DNA from 3 places in the Actinomadura napierensis genome. Region 3 is predicted to be linked to each of the others. Evidence: predicted binding sites of a transcription regulator. Region 3 holds the regulator's gene; each other region holds the start of a gene.

Region 1 (7,599 bases), on a different contig from region 3:
TCGTGGACGTCCTCACCCAGAAGGCCCTCAAGGTCTGCAAGGACAACGGCGTGCACGACCTGCTGATCGGCGGCGGCGTCGCGGCGAACTCGCGGCTGCGGGCCCTGGCCGCCGAGCGCTGCGAGGCCGCCGGCGTCCGGCTGCGCGTCCCGCGCCCGAAGCTGTGCACCGACAACGGCGCGATGGTCGCCGCCCTCGGCTCCGAGCTCGTCGCCTCCGGCCTCGACCCGTCCGACCTCGCCCTCCCGGCCGACTCCAGCCTGCCGATCGAGTCCGTCACGCTGTGAGGCCGGCGACCAGGGCTTCCAGGTAGTCCTCGAAGAGGGGGACCTCGGCCTCGTCGACGATGCGGCCGTCGTCCTCGGGGAGCAGGTCGAGCAGGCAGCGGACGTCCCAGTACGGGTCGTGCTCGTGGCCGCCGGAGACCTGGTCGAACGCGGCCAGGAAGCGGTCGGCGACGGGCACGCCGTAGCGGAGCGCCAGGCCGCGGCGCATGCGGGCGACATCGACCGCGACCGGGCCGCACGAGGCGTCCGACCAGTCGACGACGCCGGTCAGCTTGCCGTAGGACCACAGCGTGTTGTCGGGGTGGTAGTCGCGGTGGAGGAAGCGGGCGGGCGCGTCCGGCGCGGGCCCGGAGGCGATCTCGAACGCGCGCTCCCACAGCTGCGGGCGCAGCGCGTGCTTGGGCGGGTTCCGCTGGTCGAGCCGGTTGTAGGGGACGTACGGCGGCATCGTGGACGCGCCGTGCAGCGCGTGCACCGGCAGCAGCGCGGCGGCGAGCTGGATGAGGTACTCCGGCAGGTCGTCGGGGGACGGCCGGGGCGGATGGCCGACCAGCCGGCTGATCAGCAGCGCGGGGACGTCGCAGTGCGCGCCGGACGGGTCGGCGGCGACGAGCTCGGGGGTCGGGATCTCGCAGCCCGCCAGCAGCGCCAGCGCGGCGATCTCGCGTTCGGGGGAGAACTCGGTGTCGCCGTAGGAGCGGCGGCCGGGGCCCGCGTCGAGGCCGGTGTCCCGGCCGGTCCAGCGGCGCAGCACCAGCCGGTGCGCGCTGCCGGACGGCGTCTCCACCACGAGCGCGTGGTTGGCGTGCGCGCCGCCGCCCGGGAGCGGCCGCACCATCCGCACCTCGGCGCCCTTGCCGAGACAGCCCTCGACCCAGCGCAGGGTGGCGTGGCCGGGTGGGGCGCCGGTCGGCAGGCAAGGAGCCGGTGTGGGAGTCACGAGATCCATGAAAACGGATTCCGAAGGGTATTGGGAGTGATTTTGCGAAGACGGAACGTAACAAAATGCACGTCATCGCGGTGGCTTGGCGGAGGGTCTCCGGTCGTCTCACCGGATTGCCGGACAAACCTCGCAGATTCCGTGCGGCATCCGGACACCCCCGAGGAGGACGTCCGGCAACCCGGAGGAGGGGCCGGGTGGGGCCGCACCCCGCAGCGCGGGAGCGGCCCCACCCGGACCGGCTAGTCCTTGCCGTCGCGGCGCGGGCGCAGCAGCGCCTCGGCCAGCGCGAGCATCGTCTCCTCCAGCGTGGACAACCGCTTCAGCACGTCCTCGTGCACCGCGTTGACCTGCTTGGACACATCGTCGTGGACGCCGTCGACCTTGCGGCCGACCTCGTCCTGCACGTGCGAGAAGCGCTTGGCGACCTCGGCCTGCACCGACTCGGCCCGCCGCGTCACCTCGTCCTGCACGCCGTCCACCCGCCGGCCGAACTCCTCCTGCGCCCCGCCGACCTGCCGGGCCATGTCCTCCTGCATGCCGGCGACCTGCTTGGCGACCGAGTCGTGGATGCTGCCGACCTGCCGGGTGACGTCCTCGTGGATGTCGCCGATCCGCTTGCCGAAGTCGTCGTGCACTCCGCTGACCTGCCTCGCCACCTCGTGATGCACGGACTCGACCTGCTTGGTGACGTCGATGTGCACCGACTCCACCCGGCGGGACACGATGTCGACCTGCGTGGTGAACTCCTCCAGGGCCACGTCGACCCGCTTGGCGACCTCCTCGTGAATGCCCTCGATCCGCTTGCGCACGTCGTCGTGCACGTCCTCGAACCGGCGGGAGAACTCGTCCATGCGCTTGGCGACGTCGCTGTAGGCCGTCTCGGCGATCTGCGACATCGTGGCCTTGACCTCGTCGCGGTCGGGCCTTGCGCGCAGCTCCTCGATCAGCGGGTCGACCGCGTCGGCCAGGTGCTTCTCCAGCGCGTCGAACCGGTCGCTGTGGTCCATCATCGGACGGCGGGCCAGCTCGCCCACCACGCGGTGCAGCTCGGCGATCTCCAGCGTGGCCGGCAGCCGGCCGATCCGCTCGCCCACGCCGTCGATCCGGCCCTCGATGCTCTCGAAGCGGCCGTCCACGCCCTCCAGCTTGCCCGACAGGCCCTCGAGGCGCCCGTCGACCCCGTCCAGCCGCCCGTCCAGCCCGTCCAGCCGGCCGCCGACGCCCTCGACCCGGCCGTTGACCGCCTCCAGCCCCTGCTCCATCCGCTCGGCCATCTCGCCGAGTGCCTGGTCGACCCGCGCCGTGACGCCGTTGATCGAGTGCTCCAGCCGCTCGGAGCGGTGCCCGAGCTCGGCCAGCGACTTGTCCAGCCGGTTGAAGCGGACGGACGCGGCCTCCATGCTGCCCTGGAGCTTGTCCAGCCGCTTGGTCATCTCCTCCATGCGCTGCGACGCCTGCTGGGTGGCGTCGGTGATGTGCTGCGCGGAGTCCAGGACGGCCTGGATGCGGGTCAGGCCCTCGTCGACGTTCTCGGCGACGACGCCGACGTCGGCCCACAGCGCGGGCAGCTCGGCGACCGGCTTGACCCGCTCGCCGAGGCCGTCGATGTGCTCGGCCAGCCCCTCGGCCCACTCCGGGGGCTTGCCGACCAGCTCGTCGACCTGCCCGCGCACGGTCTCGAGCTGCCCGGTCAGCCCGCTGATCTCGCGCTCGCGGACCTCGCGGAGCAGCCACTCCATCCCTTCCAGCCGCTGGCGGATCTCGTCCAGGACCTGACCCTGTGAGCGCTGTTCATAGACGTGGTCCTGCGCCGCACGGGCGAGCAACTCCCGCATCCGATCCGAGACCGGTTGACCCCCCGTCTGCAGGAAGTTGTGATTCGTTTCCACCCGATGCTCCTTCGTGTGCCGGACGCGTCGAAAAGGCGCACGGCAATGAATCGTGAAGTCGCCACTGTAGTGCGTGTGAAGCGCCGCTATAACGGGTAGCAGGGAACGTCGCGGGTTCTGCGGAATGCGCCTGTTATCCCACTGGCGGGGATTGACGGTGATCACCGGCCATACGGTGATATCCGTGATTCGAGGGCTTCTGGGCAATTGTGGGGATCGGTTCCGCCGCCCGGCCGCCGCGCCGGCCGCCGCCGGACGGCCCGCGGCGGGGAGTCTGTCCGTACATCTCGTCCAACATCGGCAGTTCCCGCGGCGCCCATCCGGCTCCTCCCGTCGGCGCGCGCCGCCCGGACGCGGCGCCGTCCGCCGGGCCGGGCGCCATTCCGGACCGGCATTCGTGGGAGCCCCGAACCCGATCGCTGAACCTGCCTTGGTGTTTCCCCGCCCGTTGATCTCGGAACGCCGTTTCGCCGCCCGCCGCGGCCGCCTTGCCGGGCACCCGTAATCCCTGGTGAAGGCAATGCCGGAAAGGGCGAATGATTTGCGCGGGCATGGTGCGTCGCGCGGACGCCCTTGGCGTTGCGGTGCCGCGCGGAGATCTTTGGACCGTTTAGCGGGCGAGGCCCGCCGTGGGCGGGTCGGCCGCCCGGACGGGACGCACGAGCAGCGCGACCGGGTCCTGGCCGACCCGCGTCACCACCACCGTCGCCTCGGCGGCGCCGTACCCGCCCCGGCGCCCACCGAAGCCGAGGTCGCGGCGGAGCCGGTCGACGTCGACCGCCGACCCGCGCTTCTTGACCGTCAGCACGCCGGCCTCCCGGCGTCGCAGCTCGGCCTTGAGGCGCTTCACCGAGAACGGCAGCACGTCCTCGACCTCGTATGCGGACGCGAACGGCGTCGGACGCAGCTCGTCGGAGGTGACGTAGGCGATGCGCGGGTCGGCGAGCCCGCCGCCGACCAGGTCCGCGACCTCCGCCAGGAGATGGGCCCGGATGACGGCTCCGTCCGGTTCGTAGAGGTAGCGGCCCCACGGGCGGACGTCCGGATCGCCCAGCCCTGCCGGGGTCAGCGTGCACGCATCCCCACCGGGCGGCAGGAGCGTCGCGCGGCGGCCGACGCCTCCGGCGAGGCCGCCCAGCCACAGGGCGGCCTCCTTGACGTCGCCGGCGGCCGACACCCACTCCGCCTCCGCGCCCTCGGGCACCACCTCGTGCGGGATGCCGGGCGCGACCTTGACGCAGGCGGCCGGCGCCCGTCCCGCGAGATCCAGGACGGTGTCCAGCGGCGGTTCGTAGGAGCGGGGATCGAAGACGCGGCCCCGGGCCGTCCGGCGTCCGGGGTCGGCGAACACGGCGGCGTACCCGTCTGGGTCCTCTTCCACGGCGTCACTTACGCGCACGCGCGCGAGGCCGTCCAGCCCGAGAGCCATCACATTGGCTTTCGCCACCTCGGCCGTCAGTGGATCGCGCTCCACGCCGTCTCCTGTAAGACCCACCCTGGAACGCGCCGTAAGGTCGGCACCAATGCCGCAACCCAGTTCCAGTACGCGCGCGTCGGAGGGCAGCACGGTGGCGAACCGCCGCGCGCGATGCGCCGCGACATTCGCACGCGTCGACTGCTCCAGCCCCGCCTGCGTGAAGTACATGCGGCCCGCGTCGGGGCCGAACTTGGCCTCCGCGCGCCGCCGGAGCCGCACCTGGGTCAGCGCCGCCGCCACGAGGTCCGCCCCGTACCGCTCGCGCAGCCGGGACGCGGTGCCCAGCAGCCCCGCCTCCGAGACGTCCGCTTCGCCCGCCTCCGCGAGAAGTGCCTGGCCGGCGGGGCCGAGCAGCTCCCGGAACGACGCGATGTCCATGCCTGGACGGTATCGGCCGCGGCGCGCGGGTGATCGGCGGATGAACGGCCCGGAACGCCGGGGGGCGTGCGCCCGTGTCCGTGTTGACGGGCAAACGGGCACGGCATAGTCTCACTGACTGGCACTCTCAACGCGAGAGTGCCAACACAGCGACAAAGGTTCGGTCTGGCACCCGCGACGACAGGCCGGTCCAGGGTCGCCTCTTCTGTCACATGTGCCGGTCGGCCAGCCATGGCCGGCCGAGGACCAATCGAAGGGGAGGTCAGATCGTGACGACCGCCACCAAGGTTGCTCTCAAGCCGCTCGAGGACCGCATCGTCGTCCAGCCGCTTGAGGCCGAGACCACCACCGCCTCCGGCCTGGTGATCCCGGACACCGCCAAGGAGAAGCCGCAGGAGGGCACCGTCCTCGCCGTAGGCCCGGGCCGCGTCGACGACAAGGGCGAGCGCGTCCCCGTCGACGTCAAGGTCGGCGAGATCGTGCTGTACAGCAAGTACGGCGGCACCGAGGTCAAGTACAACAACGAGGAGTACCTCGTCCTCTCGGCCCGCGACGTGCTCGCGGTCATCGAGAAGTAATCACCGAGACGTGATGCGCCCGCCCCGGCCCGCGCCGCCCACCGGCGGGGCGGCCGGGGCGGATCGCGTGACATAGGAGTATCCCCATGGCGAAGATCCTGGAGTTCGAGGAGGACGCTCGCCGGGCTCTTGAGCGCGGCGTCAACGCTCTCGCGGACGCCGTCAAGGTGACGATCGGCCCGCGCGGCCGCAACGTCGTCATCGACAAGAAGTTCGGCGCGCCGACCATCACCAACGACGGCGTCACCATCGCCCGCGAGGTGGAGCTGGAGGACCCCTACGAGAACCTCGGGGCCCAGCTCGCCAAGGAAGTGGCGACCAAGACCAACGACATCGCGGGCGACGGCACCACCACGGCGACCGTCCTCGCGCAGGCGATGGTCCGGGAGGGCACCCGCAACGTGGCCGCCGGCGCCTCGCCGCTGAGCCTCAAGCGCGGCATCGACGCGGCCGCCCAGTACGTGTCCGACCAGCTCCTCAAGACGGCCCGCGAGGTCGAGGAGAAGGGCGAGATCGCGCACGTCGCCACCATCTCCGCGCAGGACGCGCAGATCGGCGAGCTGATCGCCGAGGCGTTCGAGAAGGTCGGCAAGGACGGCGTCATCACCGTCGAGGAGGCCCACACCATGGGCCTCGAGCTGGAGTTCACCGAGGGCCTCCAGTTCGACAAGGGCTACCTGTCCCCGCACATGGTCACCGACCCCGAGCGCATGGAGGCCGTCCTGGAGGACGCCTACGTGCTCATCGTGGACGGCAAGATCTCCAACGTGCAGGAGTTCCTGCCGCTGGCGGAGAAGGTCGCCCAGACCAAGAAGCCGCTGCTGGTCGTGGCCGAGGACGTCGAGGGCGAGGCCCTGGCGCTGCTCGTCGCCAACAAGATCCGCGGCACCTTCACCTCCGTCGCCGTCAAGGCGCCGGGCTTCGGCGACCGCCGCAAGGCGATGCTGGGCGACATGGCCACCCTCACCGGCGGCCAGGTCGTCAGCGAGGCCATCGGCCTCAAGCTCGACTCGATCGGGCTCGAGGACCTCGGCCGCGCCCGCCGCATCACCGTCACCAAGGACGCCACCACCGTCGTCGACGGTGAGGGCTCCGCGGACGAGATCACCGCGCGCGTCAACCAGATCAAGGTCGAGATCGAGAACTCCGACTCCGACTGGGACCGCGAGAAGCTGCAGGAGCGGCTGGCCAAGCTGGCCGGCGGGGTCTGCGTGCTGCGCGTCGGCGCCGCCACCGAGGTGGAGCTGAAGGAGAAGAAGCACCGCCTCGAGGACGCCATCTCGGCGACCCGCGCGGCGATCGAGGAGGGCATCGTGTCCGGCGGCGGCAGCGCGCTGGTGCACGTGGCCAAGGAGGGCTTCGACGCCCTCGGCCTGTCCGGCGACGAGGCCACCGGCGCGGCGGCCGTCCGCAGCGCGCTGGTCGAGCCGCTGCGCTGGATCTCCGAGAACGCCGGCCAGGAGGGCTACGTCGTCGTCTCCAAGGTGCAGGAGCTGCAGCCGGGCCACGGCTACAACGCCGCCACCGGCGAGTACGGCGACCTGATCGCCCAGGGCGTCATCGACCCGGTGAAGGTGACCCGTTCGGCCGTCACCAACGCCGCGTCGATCGCCGGCATGCTGCTCACCACCGAGGCGCTCGTCGTGGACAAGCCCGAGGACGAGGAGCCGGCGGCCGGCGGTCACGGGCACGGCCACGGTCACGGCCACTGATCTTCCCTGGGGCGGGCGAGCGGCTCGCCCGCCCCGGAAGATCGTCTCGGCCCCCGCCCCTCACCGGGCGGGGGCCTTCGCCGTCCCGCCGAATCTTCGGCGCCGGAGGGACGATTTCGGCACTCTGGGCGGTCGACTGACCGCAATGCGTGGTATTTTCGGCCTCGTCCCCGCACTGTGACCATTCCGTTGCCGACGACAGTGGCGACACGCCCGGCGGTGCTGGGCATCATGCTTGACGTGACCGAGGGAAGCTACGCCGGGACCATGACCGCGCGCGCTGCCGAGCCCTCGATGGGACCGGCCCCTCCGCCGCGCCACGACACCGGCCGCCG
Region 2 (7,599 bases), on a different contig from region 3:
CCGCACCGCAAGGGCGGCCGGACTAGCCGAGCGACCCGGAGCAGCCGAGCGACCCGGAGCAGCCGAGCGGTCCGGAGCAGCCGAGCGGAGGGTCAGTCGAGGGCGGCGAGCTGGTCGGCGAACCAGCGCCCCGGCGGGAGGGCGGTCGCGGCGGACGCGAGCCGGGCGCAGCGCTCGGCCCGCTGGTCGCGCGGCATCAGCAGTGCCTGGTGCAGCGTCTCCGCGGTCTGGGACACGTCGAACGGGTTCACCATAAGGGCGTCCTCTGACAGTTCCGCCGCGGCGCCTGCCTCGCGGGACAGCACCAGTGCGCAGCCCCGCTCCGACAGGACGGGCCCCTCCTTCGCGACGAGGTTCATCCCGTCGCGGATCGGATTCACCAGCAGCACGTCGGCCAGCCCGTAGGCGGCGAGCGACCGCGGATAGTCGTCGTTCACCTGGAGGATGAGCGGCTCCCACGTCGCGGTGCCGAACTCCTCGGTTATCTGCTTGGCCATCCGCTGCACGGCCGCCGTGTACTCCCGGTACTCGGGCAGGTCGTAGCGCGACGGATAGGCGAACGCCAGGTGCACCACCCGTCCGCGCCACTCCGGATGGTTGACGAGCATCTCCCGGTAGGCGGCCAGCCCGCGCACGATGTTCTTGGACAATTCGGTCCGGTCGATGCGGACGATGAGCTGCCGGTCGCCGACCTGCTCGCGCAGCGCGCGCGCTCGCTCCGCCACGTCCTGCTGGGCGGCCCGCTGACGCAGCTCCGTCCCGTCCACACCGAGACCGTGCACGCCTACACGCGTCGTATGCCCCGCGCATGTGACGGTACGGGCGGCGCGGTCGACGCGTGCGCCGAGCACCACCTCGCAGCAGTCGAGGAAGGCCGAAGCCCACCGCTCGGTGAGGAAGCCCGCGTGGTCCGCGCCGAGGATGCCCTGCAGTATCTGCGCGCCGATGTCGTCCGGCAGGAGACGGAAGTATTCGGGCGGCGCCCAGGGCGTGTGCGAGAAGTGCACGATCTTCAGATCTGGGCGCCGTTCGCGGAGCATCCGCGGTGCCAGCGACAGGTGGTAGTCCTGGATCGCTGCCTTCGCGCCCTGCGCCGCGTCCCGCGCAAGGGCGTCGGCGAACGCCGCGTTGTACGCCTCGTAGGACTGCCAGTCCCGCCGCGCGCGCGCGTCGAAATGCGGGCTGCGCGGGGTGTCGTACAGCAGGTGGTGGACGAACCACAGCGTCGAGTTGGCGACCGCGTTGTACGCGCGGTGGAACGTCGCCGCAGGGATGTCGAGCATCCGGACGGCCGCGCCGCCGGTGTCGTGTCCCGCGAGGTCGATTCGCCCGTCCGGTGCACGACGCGCCGCCGTCCGGTCGGCCTCGCCGAGGCTCGAGCACACCCACAGCACGTCCTGCTTGGACGCGACGCCCGCCAGGCCCGACACCAGGCCGCCGCCGCCCCGCCGCATGGTCAGCCCGCCGTCGTCGGACAGCGAGAACGACACCGGGCCGCGGTTCGAGGCCACCACCACTTGGCTCATACCGGCAGGGTCTCAGTTGTGACGGGGGTGCTTCAAAGTGGCGAGGGGGATGACTTCGGCGCCGCGTGAAAGGTAGGCATCTGTACCGATCCCGTTGTGATTACGGTGATCTGCTCCGGGTACCCGGGCGGAATGAGCCGGTCCGAGACGACCAAGACCGTCCTCGTCGCCGGGGCGGCGAACCTGATCCTCGCCATCGCCAAACTGATCGCCGGAACGCTGGCCGGATCCAGCGCGATGCTGGCCGAGGGCGCGCACTCCGTCGCCGACACCCTCAACCAGGGCTTCCTGCTGACCTCGCTGCGCCGCAGCGCCCGCCCGCCCGACCGCAGCCACCCGTTCGGCTACGGAAACGAACGCTACTTCTGGTCGCTGCTCGCCGCGTTCGGCATCTTCGTCGCCGGCGGCGGCTTCTCCATCTTCGAGGGCGTCCTCGCGATGACCGGGCACGGCGGCTCCGAGGGCGACGTCTGGATCGCCTACGGCGTCCTCGGCCTCGGCGCGCTGCTGGAGGGGACGTCCTGGGTCCGCGCGTACACGCAGGCGCGCCGCGAGACCCGCGAGAACGGCCGCGACATCGTCGACCACGTCCGCCGGTCACCCGACGTCACCTTCAAGGCCGCCCTGTTCGAGGACACCGCCGCCATGATCGGCCTCGCGTTCGCCGCCGCCGGGCTCGTCCTGCGGCAGCTCACCGGGTCGCAGTTCTGGGACGGCCTCGCCTCCGTCCTGATCGGCCTGCTGCTCGTCGTCGTCGCGTTCGTGCTCGGCCGCGACAGCATGGGCCTCATCATCGGCCGCGCCGCCGACCCCGCCGCGCTGCGCGAGATCCGCGCCGAGATCGCCGCCGCGCCCGGCGTGACCGGCATCGACGAGCTGCTCACCATGCACTTCGGCCCGGACGAGCTGCTCGTCGCCGCCCGCGTCAACTTCTCCGACGACATCAGCGCCGACCAGGCCGAGGACGTCGCCGGCGAGATCGACCGGCGGCTCAAGGAGCGCGTCCCGATCGTCCGGCACGTCTTCCTCGACCCCACCCAGCGCACGCCCGGCCGCGCCCCCGCCACGGACGCCGCCGACGCCGCGGGCGAGCCGGCGTGATCAAGACCACCTCGGGGTAACGTCTCACTGGCCGGACCCGCCTGTCTGCCATCCGGTCACGTCATGTAAAGTTCGCATACGAGCTCAAACGGCTCGACCACAACTGAATACCGCTCATCCAGAGGGGTGCAGGAAGCGCAGTGGCCGACGGGCCGGTCTTCCAGCTCAGCCCCCTGACAACTGAATACCGCTCATCCAGAGGGGTGGAGGGACCGGCCCTGCGAAGCCCCGGCAACCACCCGGCTGACGCGCGCTCGCGATCCTGCGAGGCCGGCCGGGAGATGGTGCCAACTCCGGCCTGCGACCAAGGTGGCGCAGGAAAGATGGGGAGAAAGGCCTCGCCCTCATGGCACTCACGTCTGCCACAGACCTCGGACCCGCTACCGCCCTCGTCTGCCGCGAATGCGGCTCGAAGCGCGACCTCGGCCCGTTCTACGCGTGCGAAGAATGTTTCGGCCCGCTGGAGATCGCCTACGACTTCGGCGGGATCACTCGCGCGGACATCGAGTCCGGCCCCCGCAACATCTGGCGCTACCGCGGGCTGCTGCCCGTCCCGTCGACCGTCGCCGACACCCCCAACACCGAGCCCGGCCTGACCCGGCTCGTCCGCGCCGACAACCTCGCCGAGAGCCTCGGCCTGCAGCGCCTGTGGGTGAAGGACGACAGCGGCAACCCGACCCACTCGTTCAAGGACCGCGTCGTCGCGGTCGCGCTCGCCGCCGCCCGCGAGCTGGGCTTCAAGGTGCTGGCCTGCCCGTCCACCGGCAACCTCGCCAACGCGGTCGCCGCCGCCGCGGCCCGCGCCGGGATCCGCAGCGCCGTGTTCGTCCCGTCCAACCTCGAGTCGCAGAAGATCGTCACGACGGCCGTGTACGGCGGGACGTTCGTCACCGTCGACGGCAACTACGACGACGTGAACCGGCTCGCGTCCGAGATCGCGGGCGAGCAGGAGGACTGGGCGTTCGTCAACGTCAACGTCCGCCCGTACTACGCCGAGGGCTCCAAGACGCTCGGCTACGAGATCGCCGAGCAGCTCGGCTGGCGGCTGCCCGACCAGATCGTGGTCCCGGTCGCGTCCGGCTCCCAGCTCACCAAGATCGACAAGGCGTTCCAGGAGCTGATCAAGCTCGGCCTGGTCGAGGAGAAGCCGTACCGCGTGTTCGGCGCGCAGGCCGCCGGCTGCGACCCCGTCTCCGCCGCGTTCAAGGCGGGCCACGACGTCGTCCGGCCGGTCAAGCCCGACACCATCGCCAAGTCCCTGGCGATCGGCAACCCCGCCGACGGCCCCTACGTCCTCGACGTGACGCGCCGCACCGGTGGCGCCGTCGAGGACGTCACCGACGCCGAGGTCGTCGAGGGCATCCGCCTCCTCGCCCGCACCGAGGGCATCTTCGGCGAGACCGCCGGCGGCGTCACCGTCGGCTGCCTGCGCAAGCTCGTCGGGTCCGGCGCCCTCGACCCGTCCGCCGAGACCGTGATCATCAACTCCGGTGACGGCCTGAAGACGCTGGACGCCGTCGCCCCCGTCGCCAAGCCGAGCGCGAACATCGCCCCGACGCTGGAGGCGTTCCGCGCCGCCGGCCTCGCCTGAGAACGAGAAGGAGCCAGCACATGAGCAGCGTGTCCGTCCGCATCCCGACGATCCTGCGGACCTACACCGGCGGCGAGGCGGAAGTGAAGGCCGAAGGCGGCACCCTGCGCGACGTGGTCGCCGACCTGGAGGCCAGCTACACCGGCATCTCGGCGCGCATCCTGGACGACGCCGGCAAGATCCGCCGGTTCGTCAACGTCTACGTGGGCGACGAGGACGTCCGGTTCGCCGACGGCCTGGACACCGCGACGCCCGCGGGCGTCCAGATCTCGATCATCCCCGCCGTCGCCGGCGGCTGACCGCCACCGGCCAACCGCCCTTCGTCCCCGGGCACCGTCGTAGCCGCCGGGTAGGGTCGACTCCGATCACGCCGAGTCGACCCCGCCCGCGGCGCTGCGCCGCGGAGACGCGGATGATCCGCGGTCCCCGCGAGGGCAGGGGCGGGGCATGGTCGAACGGCGGGCTGGGGAATGGCGCAGGGCACGGTCAAGTGGTTCAACGCCGACAAGGGGTACGGCTTCATCGCCGTTGACGGAGGCCGTGACGTCTTCGTCCACCACTCGGCGATCCAGATGGACGGTTACCGCATCCTCGAACAAGGCCAGCGCGTCGAGTTCGAGATCACCCACGGCGACCGCGGCCCCCAGGCCGACACCGTCCGCCCCCTCTGACCCCACCCGCGGACCACCGATGAGTTCGCCCGTTCCCACCGGTCTCAACACGGGACGGCAACCCTGAGGGAGGGTCCTGTGGGCAAGGTGATCGTTTCCACCCAGATGACGGTCGATGGCGTGATCGACCGGATCGACGAGTGGTTCACGCCGGCGGGCGAACACGAGGAGTCCGGCAGCTTCGACCAGCTCTTCGCCGCCGACGCCCTCCTCCTCGGCCGCAAGACGTACGAGGGCCTGGCGAGCGTCTGGCCGACCATCACGGACACCCGGGGGTTCGCGGACCGGGTCAACGGCATGCCGAAGTTCGTCATCTCCCGCACCCTGCAGGGGCCGTTGGAATGGAACGCAAGCCTGCTCGAAGGCACCCTCGCCGAGGCCATCTCCGAGCTGAGGCAGCGCCATACGGGGAACCTCGTGTCCTACGGCTGCGGTGAACTGGCCCATCACCTGGCCACCCAAGGCCTCGTGGACGAGATCCGGTTCTGGGTCCACCCCGTCATCCTCGGCCACGGCACGCGTCCGTTCCACTCCCTGGAGCCGCCGGTGCACCTGACCCTGACGGGCACCACGACGTACCGTTCAGGAGTAACCCTCCTGACCTACCGCCCAAATCCCAAATAAGAAGCACGAACGCTCGGGTCCCTCGCAAGCCTTTGCTGCACGCTCCGGGCGGTCAGACGCAGGGCCGCGCAGCGGACTGAGCGCCGCCACCCCTTGACGGCAGGACGACGGGCGGCGGAGTTCATCAAGCGGCGTCATCACCAGCCTCAAGGCTCGCGCGGACGGTGTGAAGCGTCCCGTTCCGGCCAGTCCTGAACTGGTCGCCATCCTGCGGGCGCACATGGGACGGCTGAGGACGGTCGGCTGCTGCAGCGAGGGCGGGAATCGACTGGCGCCCGTCAACTGCGAGACGGTCTGGCGGCCCCAGTTCGCTACGCCGCTGGCGGAACGGCCGTACGACCTGCGGCATGCGTGCCTGTCGCTGTGGCTGAGCGGCGGCGAACGCGGCTGCTCGTGCTGGGCACTCCATCGCCATGTTGCAGAGCACGTATGCTCACTGTATTGACGGCGATGAGGACATCATGAACCGGCGCATCGATGCAGCGCTGGGGGCTCCTCCTACTCCGGTCGCGGAACGCGCGGAACGGATCGTCATCCCTACCTCCCACCCTCGGGCACGTGTTCCGCGAATACCGGCGCACGGTCGCACACGGCGGATCACCTCGACACATGTCCGGCGGCGAGTCGCGTCCCTCCGGCGCAGGTCAGGGCGACGCCGAGCAGGTGGATGAGGACGACTGCGGCGTGGATGCGCGACGCTTGCACTCGGCAGGGTAGAGTGCTAAAAAACGGTTGGCACTCTACTGTGGAGAGTGACAGCTTCACAGTCTGGGTCGGGGCGATGAGGCCCCAGTCCGGTGGCGGAATGGCAGCCGCCGGAGCGGGGGCCGTCCGTCGCGGGCGTCGGCTCGATCCTTTAAGCCACCTTGTTCCGGGAGGACTAGGAGCCTATGGCTGCAAAGATGATCGCGTTCGACGAGGAGGCCCGTCGCGGCCTCGAGCGCGGCATGAACCAGCTCGCCGACGCCGTGAAGGTGACCCTTGGTCCCAAGGGGCGCAACGTCGTGCTGGAGAAGAAGTGGGGCGCCCCCACGATCACCAACGACGGCGTATCGATCGCCAAGGAGATCGAGCTCGAGGACGCCTGGGAGAAGATCGGCGCCGAGCTCGTCAAGGAAGTAGCGAAGAAGACCGACGACGTCGCCGGTGACGGCACGACGACGGCGACCGTCCTCGCCCAGGCGCTGGTGCGCGAGGGTCTGCGCAACGTCGCGGCCGGCGCGAACCCGATGTCGCTGAAGCGCGGCATCGAGGCCGCGGTCGAGCGGGTGAGCGAGGAGCTGTCCAAGCTCGCCAAGGACGTGGAGACCAAGGAGCAGATCGCCTCCACGGCGTCCATCTCCGCGGGCGACCCGCAGATCGGCGAGATGATCGCCGAGGCGATGGACAAGGTCGGCAAGGAAGGCGTCATCACGGTCGAGGAGAGCCAGACCTTCGGTCTGGAGCTCGAGCTGACCGAGGGCATGCGCTTCGACAAGGGCTACATCTCGCACTACTTCGTGACCGACCCCGAGCGGATGGAGGCGACCCTCGAGGACCCGTACATCCTGATCGTTCAGGGCAAGGCGTCGGCCAACAAGGACCTGCTGCCCGTCCTCGAGGGCGTCATGCAGTCCGGCAAGCCGCTGCTGATCATCGCGGAGGACGTCGAGGGCGAGGCCCTGGCGACCCTGGTCGTCAACAAGATCCGCGGCATCTTCAAGTCCGTGGCCGTGAAGGCCCCGGGCTTCGGCGACCGCCGCAAGGCCATGCTCGGCGACATCGCCACGCTGACCGGCGGCCAGGTCATCAGCGAGGACGTGGGTCTCAAGCTCGAGAACACCACGACCGACATGCTGGGCCGCGCCCGCAAGGTCGTCATCACCAAGGACGAGACCACCATCGTGGACGGCGCCGGTGACGCCAACGAGATCGCGGGCCGGGTCAACCAGATCCGCACCGAGATCGACAACACCGACTCCGACTACGACCGCGAGAAGCTCCAGGAGCGCCTGGCCAAGCTCGCGGGCGGTGTGGCGGTCATCAAGGCCGGCGCCGCGACGGAGGTCGAGCTCAAGGAGCGCAAGCACCGCATCGAGGACGCCGT
Region 3 (7,599 bases):
GGCGTCGTAGAACCCGTCAGGCATCCGTCCCCCAGCAAAAGGCCGAGAGCATAGGGATCCATCGGTACGTCTTGTGCCGGGAAGGCCGCCGGCCGGCTCAGAAGCGGCAGCTCATAGCGATGGTAGTGGGAGGCGCGGAGGTTCCCGATCATCTCTTGGGTCGTGAGCACACGATGTGGCTTCCCGCGACGGCGGTCATCTCTTGTGGCCACCGCCCAGAGGTGATCGGCCGAGGCCAGGGTGGACGCACCGTCCTGGGTCGAGACCCGGAAGATCTCCTTCTCACCCTGTGGATAAACGCCCAGCACGGGGGTCGGTTCACCATTCGAGCCGACGACCAGGTCACCAACGGCCAACTCGCCGATCGGGCGGAAGCCCGAAGGAGTCAGGACTTTGGTAAAGACTGGTTGGCTCCTTCCGCGCATGTACGCCAGGGGGGCGACCTCGATGGTGCCGGCGGCCATCAGGCGCGGGATCGAGTCGGGGTCGACCATGTCGTGCAGCGCGTCGTACAGCGGCCGCAGGTACGGGTCGATCTTCTCGTAGAGCGTGCCGGGCAGGAAGCCGAGCCGCTCGCCCGCCTCGACCGCCGGGCGCGTCAGGATGATCCGGTTGACCTTCTTGTCCTGCAGCGCGCGGACGGCCTTGGCCATCGCCAGGTAGGTCTTGCCGGTGCCCGCCGGCCCGATGCCGAACACGATCGTGTGCTTGTCGATCGCGTCGACGTAGCGGCGCTGGTTCAGCGTCTTCGGGCGGATGGTGCGGCCCCGGCTGGACAGCACGTCCAGGGTGAGGACCTCCGCCGGGCGCTCGCCGCTCTCGCCGCGCAGCATCGCCAGGCTGCGCCCGACCGCGTCGGGGGTGAGCTGCGTGCCGTTCTTGAGCAGCTCCAGCATCTCGGTGAACAGCCGGGACGCCAGATCGGTCTGCTCGCGCGGGCCGGTCACGGTGATCTCGTTGCCGCGGACGTGCACGTCGACGCCGCTGCCGAACGCGTCCTCGACCGCGTGCAGCAGCTCGTCCCGGGAGCCGAGCAGGCTCACCATCGAATGGTCGTCCGGCACCACGATCTTGATCTGGGAGGGCGCGCCCGCACGGTCGTCGCGCCCGGTACGAGTTGACCTCGTGTGAGTTGATTCGACCATCAGCCGGGCCTTGCGGCCTCTCCGACCTGCCTTCTGTTCGCTCCGGGTGTCCAGGGTTGCGTTTCCATGGTACTGGGAGCCCCCGACGGAACGCCGCCCCTTTTGCGCGCGCCCACGCCGGGCGCGCGCCGGCCCCGGCGATCGCGGGACGGGCCGGACGGCCGGCCTCCGGCGGTCAGCCGGGCGGCCAGTTCAGGCCACGTCCGCCGAGCACGTGCGCGTGCACGTGGAACACGGTCTGGCCGGCCTGGGCGCCGGTGTTGAAGACGATCCGGTAGCCGGTGCCGTCGATCCCCTCGTCCACCGCGACCCGGTGCGCCTCGCCCAGCACCTCGGCCAGCAGCGCGGGGTCGGCGGCGGCCAGCTCGGCGGCCGTCGGGTGGTGGTCCTTGGGGATGACCAGCACGTGCGTGGGCGCCTGCGGGTTGATGTCGCGGAACGCCATCACGCGCGCGGAGTCCCGGACGACCTTGGCGGGCACGTCCCCGGAAACGATCTTGCAGAACAGGCAGTCGGTCATCTGTCCCCCTCTCAGGGCGGCCCTGGCCGCGTCCGAGATCCTATCGAGACCACCGCGGGGATGGCCCGCGACGCCCCAAGATCGCTAAGGTTTCCGGCGTCGATCTCCGGTTGTCGAGCCGATTCCGACCGGCCACTGGTTAAGGTTGTCAACTCAGGGCGTACCCCCCGGTCCGAGGGCGTTGCCGCGCGCTCGCGCGGGTGGGGGAAACCCGATTCGATGCCGGCCCGGAGGTCGTCCGAATGGGCGGCCAGGGCACGGTGAAGGCGGCGGATAGGTGACCGAGGTCCTCAAGAACATGCCCTTTCGTAAACCCAACGGCGAGGGTGCGCGTCCCACTGACGTGACCGAGACCCTCGTGGCCAGGGGAACGGCGGGGGCCGTGGCCGTCGCCTGGGACGCCGATCAGGCGGTGACCGCGCTCTACAGCGCCAACTACCGCTCGCTCGTGCGTCTCGCCGCCATGCTCGTGCGCGACTCCGGGACGGCCGAAGAGGTCGTCCAGGACGCGTTCGTGGCGATGCACGGCGGCTGGCGCCGCCTGCGCGACCCCGACAAGGCCCTGTCGTACCTGCGCCAGTCCGTGGTCAACCGGTCGCGATCGGTGCTGCGGCACCGCGCCGTCGTGGAGAAGTACGCCCCGAAGGGGCTGCCCGACGCGCCGAGCGCGGAGGCCGGGGCGATCGGCGAGCTGGAACGGTCGGCGGTGATCGACGCGCTCTCCCGGCTCCCCGCCCGCCAGCGGGAGGCGCTCGTGCTCCGCTACTACGCCGATCTGTCCGAAGCGGAGATCGCCAACGCCATGGGCATCTCCCGCGGCGCCGTGAAGAGTCATACGGCGCGCGGCATGACCGCGCTACGCAACGTCCTGGAGCAGTTCTCATGACCACCGACCCCCACGACGAGCACGGCGAGATCCTCCGCCGCGCCCTGCACGCGGAGGCGGACCCGGTCACACCCGCCGACGACGGCCTGGAGCGCATCCGGGCCCGCATCGCCGACCCGCGCCGCCGGCGCTGGTTCGGCATGGAGCGGTTCGGCACGGCCTGGTACGGGCTGGACCGGTTCGCCCTGACCTGGGCGCGGCCCGCGCTCGCCGTGGCCGCCGCCGTGGCGATAGCCGGCCTCGGCGTGACCGCGCCGCACACGATCGACCTGATCCAGCACTCGGTCGGCAGCAACGGGCCCTCGAGCGACGACCGCAACGCCCACGCCGGCGACCATGTCGATTCCCGGGGCAACCCGATCGTGCCCGGCTCGTCCGCGCCGTCGCAGCCCGGCGCGTCCGGGTCGCCGAGCCCGTCGGCGTCGTCGTCCCCGTCGACCTCGTCCGGGCCCACGCCGTGCGGCTCCGGGCCGGCGGCCACCGGCGCGACGGCGTCCCCGTCGTCCGGCTCCTCGCAGGGCGGCGCGAAGGCGTCCGCCTCGCCGTGCCCGAGCGGCAGCCCGACCACGAGCCCGACGCCGACGCAGACGCCGACGACGCCTCCGCCGTCCACGCCGACGCAGCCGACCGAGCAGCCGACGCCGCCCGCCAGCACCCCGCCGGCCACCACCGCCGACCAGGGTTCCGGCGCCTCCGCGCCCTGACCGGCCGAGCCTTCTGACCGGCCGCCGGACCCGCCCGCGGCGCCCGCGGCCACGGCGGCGTCGCACCAGCGGCCGGCTGCGGCCATCAGCACGGACGCGGCGGCGACCCCGGCGGTCGAGGTGCGCAGGACGGTCGGGCCGAGCCGGACGGGGCGTCCGCCCGCCGCGGCGAAACGATCGAGTTCCTCCTCGGCGATCCCGCCCTCCGGGCCGACCACCAGGACGATGTCGCCGTCCGCTGGCGGCCGCACGGCACTGAGCCGCTCTTCGGCGTCCTCATGCAGGACGAGCGCGAGCGGCGCGGCGGCGATCCGGGCGGCGACGTCGGCGGTGGACGCGAGGTCCGCCACCTCCGGCAGGCGGCTGCGGCGGGCCTGCTTGGCGGCCTCTCGGGCGGTGGCGCGCCACCGCCCGAGCGCCTTCTCCCGCCGTTCCGGGCGCCACTGGGTGACGCACCGGGCCGCCGCCCACGGGACGATCCCGTCGACGCCGGCCTCGGTCATGGTCTCCACCGCCAGCTCGCCCCGGTCGCCCTTCGGCAGCGCCTGGACGACCACGAGCCGCGGCGCGGGCGCCGGCTCGACCCGGCGGGCCAGCACGTCCAGGGTGAGGGACGCGCGGTCGGCGGCGGCGACGACGCACTCGGCGAGCAGCCCGGCACCGTCGGTCAGGTCGACGCGCTCGCCCGGCCGCAGCCGGCGCAGCTCCGCGGCGTGCCGGCCCTCGGCGCCGTCCAGCACGACCCGGTCGGCGCGCAGCCGGCCCGGGTCGGCGAGGAACACCGGCGGACTCATCCCACTCCCCCCGGGCCGCCGCCCGCCCGCCCGCCGGAGGCCGGAGGCGCGCCGTCGCGGCCCTCGCGGTAGGCCGCCGCGGTGGCTCTTCAGTGCTGGTTGAAAACGTCCCGCAGGCGGGAGAACATGCCGCGCTGCCCCGGCGCGAACTTGCCGGGCGGGCGCTCCTCGCCGCGCAGCACGGCGAGCCGGCGCAGCAGCTCCTCCTGCTCCTCGTCGAGCCGGTTCGGCGTCTCCACGTTCACGTGGATCATCAGGTCGCCGCGGCCGCTCTCGTTGAGGTGCCGCACGCCCCGGTTGTAGAGCGTGATGACCTGCCCGGACTGGGTGCCGGGCTTGATGTCGACCTCCTCGGCGGCGTCCAGGGTCTCGACCGTGACGCTGGTGCCGAGCGCGGCGGCGGTCATCGGGATCTCGACCGTGCAGTGCAGGTCGTCGCCCTCCCGCTCGAAGATCGGGTGCGGCTTCTCGGCGATCTCCAGGAACAGGTCGCCGGGCGGGCCGCCGCCCGGGCCGACCTCGCCCTCGCCGGCCAGCTGGATGTGGATGCCGTTCTCCACGCCCGCCGGGATCTTGACCTTGACGGTGCGCCGGGTGCGGACCCGGCCGTCGCCGGAGCACTCGGTGCACGGGTGCCGGATCACCGAGCCGAACCCGCCGCAGGCGGGGCACGGCCGGGCCGTCATGACCTGGCCGAGGAAGGAGCGCTGCACCTGCTGGACCTCGCCGCGGCCGTGGCAGGTGTCACAGGTCTCCGGGTGCGTGCCGGGCGCGCAGCCCGACCCCTCGCAGCTGGTGCAGGCGACCGCGGTGTCGATGGACAGCTCGCGGGTCGTGCCGAACGCGGTCTCCGCGAGGTCCAACTCGACGCGCAGCGTCGCGTTGCGGCCGCGGCGCGCCCGGGACCGGGGGCCGCGGGACGTCGCGGTGCCGAAGAAGGCGTCCATGATGTCGCTGAACGGGAACCCGGCGCCGCCGAAGCCGCCGGCCCCCGCCCCCGCGCCGCCCGGCGCGAACGGGTCCGCGCCCAGGTCGTACATCTCGCGCTTCTTGGGGTCGGAGAGCACCTCGTAGGCCTGGGTGATCTCTTTGAACTTCTCCTGCGTCTCCGGGTCGGGGTTGACGTCCGGGTGCAGCTCGCGGGCGAGCCGCCGGTACGCCTTCTTGACCTCGTCGGCGCTGGCGTCCCGGCGGACGCCGAGGGTCGCGTAGTAGTCGTTGGCCACTTACGACCCCGCCAGGATCTGTCCCACGTAGCGTGCCACTGCCCGTACCGCTCCCATCGTGCCGGGGTAATCCATGCGTGTCGGCCCGAGTACGCCCAGCCGGGCCAGGGTGAGGTCGCCGACGCCGTAGTCGGCCGCGACGACCGAGGTCGACCGGAGCCCCTCGTCGGGGTTCTCGGTGCCGATCCGCACCGTAAGAGTAGAGGAGTCGCCGGTCTCGCCGAGCAGCCGCATGAGCACGACCTGTTCCTCCAGCGCCACCAGCACCTCCCGCAGGCTCTGCGAGAAGTCGACCGCGGCCAGGTTCGCCGCCCCGGCGAAGACGATCTTCTCCTCGTGGTTCTCGACGAGCGTCTCCAGCAGGACGGACAGGACCGCGGCGGCGACCGGCCGCTCGTCCGGGCCCACCTTGTCCGGCAGGTCCGCGACGGCCGAGGGCACCTCGCCGAAGCCCAGCCCGTCCAGGCACGTATTGAGCAACGCCCGCAAGTGCCCCACGGATTCCTCGGAGATCTTCCCCGTCTCGATGACGCGCTGCTCCACCCGGCCGGTGTTGGTGATCAGCACGAGCAGCAGCCGGCCCTCTGCGACCGGGACCAGCTCCACGTGCCGCACCGACGAGCGGGTCAGCGACGGGTACTGCACGACCGCGACCTGCCGCGTGAGCTGCGCCAGCAGCCGGACGGTGCGGCCGACGACGTCGTCGAGGTCGTAGGCGCCGGACAGGAACGTCTCGATCGCGCGGCGCTCCGCGATCGACAGCGGTTTGATCGTCGACAGCCGGTCGACGAACAGCCGGTACCCCTTGTCGGTGGGGACGCGTCCCGCGCTGGTGTGCGGCTGGGCGATGTACCCCTGCTCCTCCAGCACGGCCATGTCGTTGCGGATGGTGGCCGAGGACACGCCGAGGTTGTGCCGGTCCACGAGGGCCTTGGAGCCCACCGGCTCGTTCGTCGAAACGTAGTCCTCGACTATGGCGCGCAGCACCGCGAGCTTCCGGTCGTCAAGCACCCGGTCACCTCCTTCTGCACCTTCCACAGGTCCTCACGTCCAGATATACCGCCGACTGGGCGTTGCTGGCACTCCGTACTCCCGAGTGCCAAGTGTACGGCCCGGCGGGGACGTTCCGGGGGTCCGCGGCCGCGCTCGCGAGGGCGCGCGGCTGCGTGATCTTATCCTTCCCGTTAGGGTGCGGAGCCGTGCGGAGCAAGAACTACGGAAACGACGTGCTCGGCGGGGACTGGCGCAGGCCCCGCAAGGGACAGATTCCCGAGATCCCGGCCGAGCCGGGCCTGGTCGCCGAGGACCCCGACAGCGGCTTCTGCGGCGCCGTGGTCGGCTGCGACAAGTTCGGCGTCACGCTGGAGGACCGGTTCGGCAAGCGCCGCGTGTTCCCGCTGACCAAGGCCGGGTTCCTCATCGACGGCAAGCCGGTCACCCTCGTCCGGCCCGCCGCGGGGCCGGCCGCCCCGGCCCGCTCGGCGTCCGGGTCCATCGCGGTCAAGGGGCTGCGTGCGCAGGTCGCCAAGGAGAGCCGGATCTACGTCGAGGGCGTCCACGACGCCGAGCTGGTCGAGAAGATCTGGGGGCACGACCTGCGCGTCGAGGGCGTCGTGGTCGAGTACCTGGAGGGCGTGGACGACCTGCCCGCCATCGTCGAGGAGTTCGCCCCCGAGGAGGGCCGCCGCCTCGGCGTCCTGGTCGACCATCTCGTGGAGGGGTCCAAGGAGAGCCGGATCGCGGCCCGGGTGTCGTCCCCGCACGTCCTGGTGACGGGCCACCCGTTCATCGACATCTGGGAGGCCGTCAAGCCCGCGGCGGTCGGCATCCCGGCCTGGCCCCGCGTCCCCCGCGGCATCCCGTGGAAGGAGGGCATCGTCGAGGCGCTCGGCTGGGACTGCGAGACGGGCGCGGCCTGGAAGCGCATCCTCGGCTCCGTCAATGCCTACACCGACCTGGAACCCGCCCTCCTCGGCCGTGTGGAAGAACTCATCGACTTCGTGACGGCGCCGGCCCAGTCCTGATCAGGTCAGGTCGCGGGTCACGGCGTCGGCAAGGAGGCGGCCTCGGCGGGTGAGGACGGCGCGGCCCCGCTCGTAGGGCGCCGGGGCGATGAGGCCGTCGGCGATGGCGCGCCGGACGGCGGTCTCGTCCAGCAGGTCGGCCGGGCAGCCGTCGGCGAGGCGGAGTTCGAGCATGATCCGCTCGATGCGGCGGTCGCCGGCGCCGAGGATCTCGCGCGCGTGCGCGGGCGTGGTGCCCTCGGCGAGGCGGCCGGCGTAGGCGGCGGGGTGCTTGACGTTCCACCAGCGGGTGCCGCCGAT

What was found. Region 3 encodes HrcA, which represses chaperone genes, less so after heat shock. Its sites were predicted from a motif close to TTGGCACTCTCNNNNNGAGAGTGCCAA; they were not measured.
Region 1: the regulator HrcA is predicted to act here: its motif matches at 5,093-5,119, upstream of groES (co-chaperone GroES).
Region 2: the regulator HrcA is predicted to act here: its motif matches at 6,246-6,272, upstream of groL (chaperonin GroEL).

What each region holds. Positions count from the first base shown of each region.
Region 1 is NZ_BAAAMR010000103.1:25,876-33,474, forward strand. It holds gene tsaD (tRNA (adenosine(37)-N6)-threonylcarbamoyltransferase complex transferase subunit TsaD) at 1-287, shown strand, start outside; gene ABD296_RS38780 (phosphotransferase family protein) at 277-1,236, opposite strand; gene ABD296_RS38785 (hypothetical protein) at 1,470-3,119, opposite strand; gene ABD296_RS38790 (THUMP-like domain-containing protein) at 3,730-4,974, opposite strand; gene groES (co-chaperone GroES) at 5,244-5,552, shown strand; gene groL (chaperonin GroEL) at 5,639-7,264, shown strand.
Region 2 is NZ_BAAAMR010000072.1:43,351-50,949, forward strand. It holds gene ABD296_RS32685 (sulfotransferase family protein) at 1-26, shown strand, start outside; gene ABD296_RS32690 (alpha,alpha-trehalose-phosphate synthase (UDP-forming)) at 93-1,526, opposite strand; gene ABD296_RS32695 (cation diffusion facilitator family transporter) at 1,659-2,627, shown strand; SAM riboswitch class I at 2,816-2,957, shown strand; gene thrC (threonine synthase) at 2,974-4,218, shown strand; gene ABD296_RS32705 (MoaD/ThiS family protein) at 4,239-4,517, shown strand; gene ABD296_RS32710 (cold-shock protein) at 4,689-4,889, shown strand; gene ABD296_RS32715 (dihydrofolate reductase family protein) at 4,968-5,513, shown strand; gene groL (chaperonin GroEL) at 6,404-7,599, shown strand, end outside.
Region 3 is NZ_BAAAMR010000021.1:88,836-96,434, reverse strand. It holds partial or broken gene ABD296_RS14665 (PhoH family protein) at 411-1,145, opposite strand; gene ABD296_RS14660 (histidine triad nucleotide-binding protein) at 1,321-1,665, opposite strand; gene ABD296_RS14655 (SigE family RNA polymerase sigma factor) at 1,964-2,551, shown strand; gene ABD296_RS14650 (hypothetical protein) at 2,548-3,255, shown strand; partial or broken gene ABD296_RS14645 (16S rRNA (uracil(1498)-N(3))-methyltransferase) at 3,321-4,049, opposite strand; gene dnaJ (molecular chaperone DnaJ) at 4,139-5,275, opposite strand; gene hrcA (heat-inducible transcriptional repressor HrcA) at 5,276-6,286, opposite strand; gene ABD296_RS14630 (DUF3097 domain-containing protein) at 6,475-7,299, shown strand; gene hemW (radical SAM family heme chaperone HemW) at 7,300-7,599, opposite strand, start outside.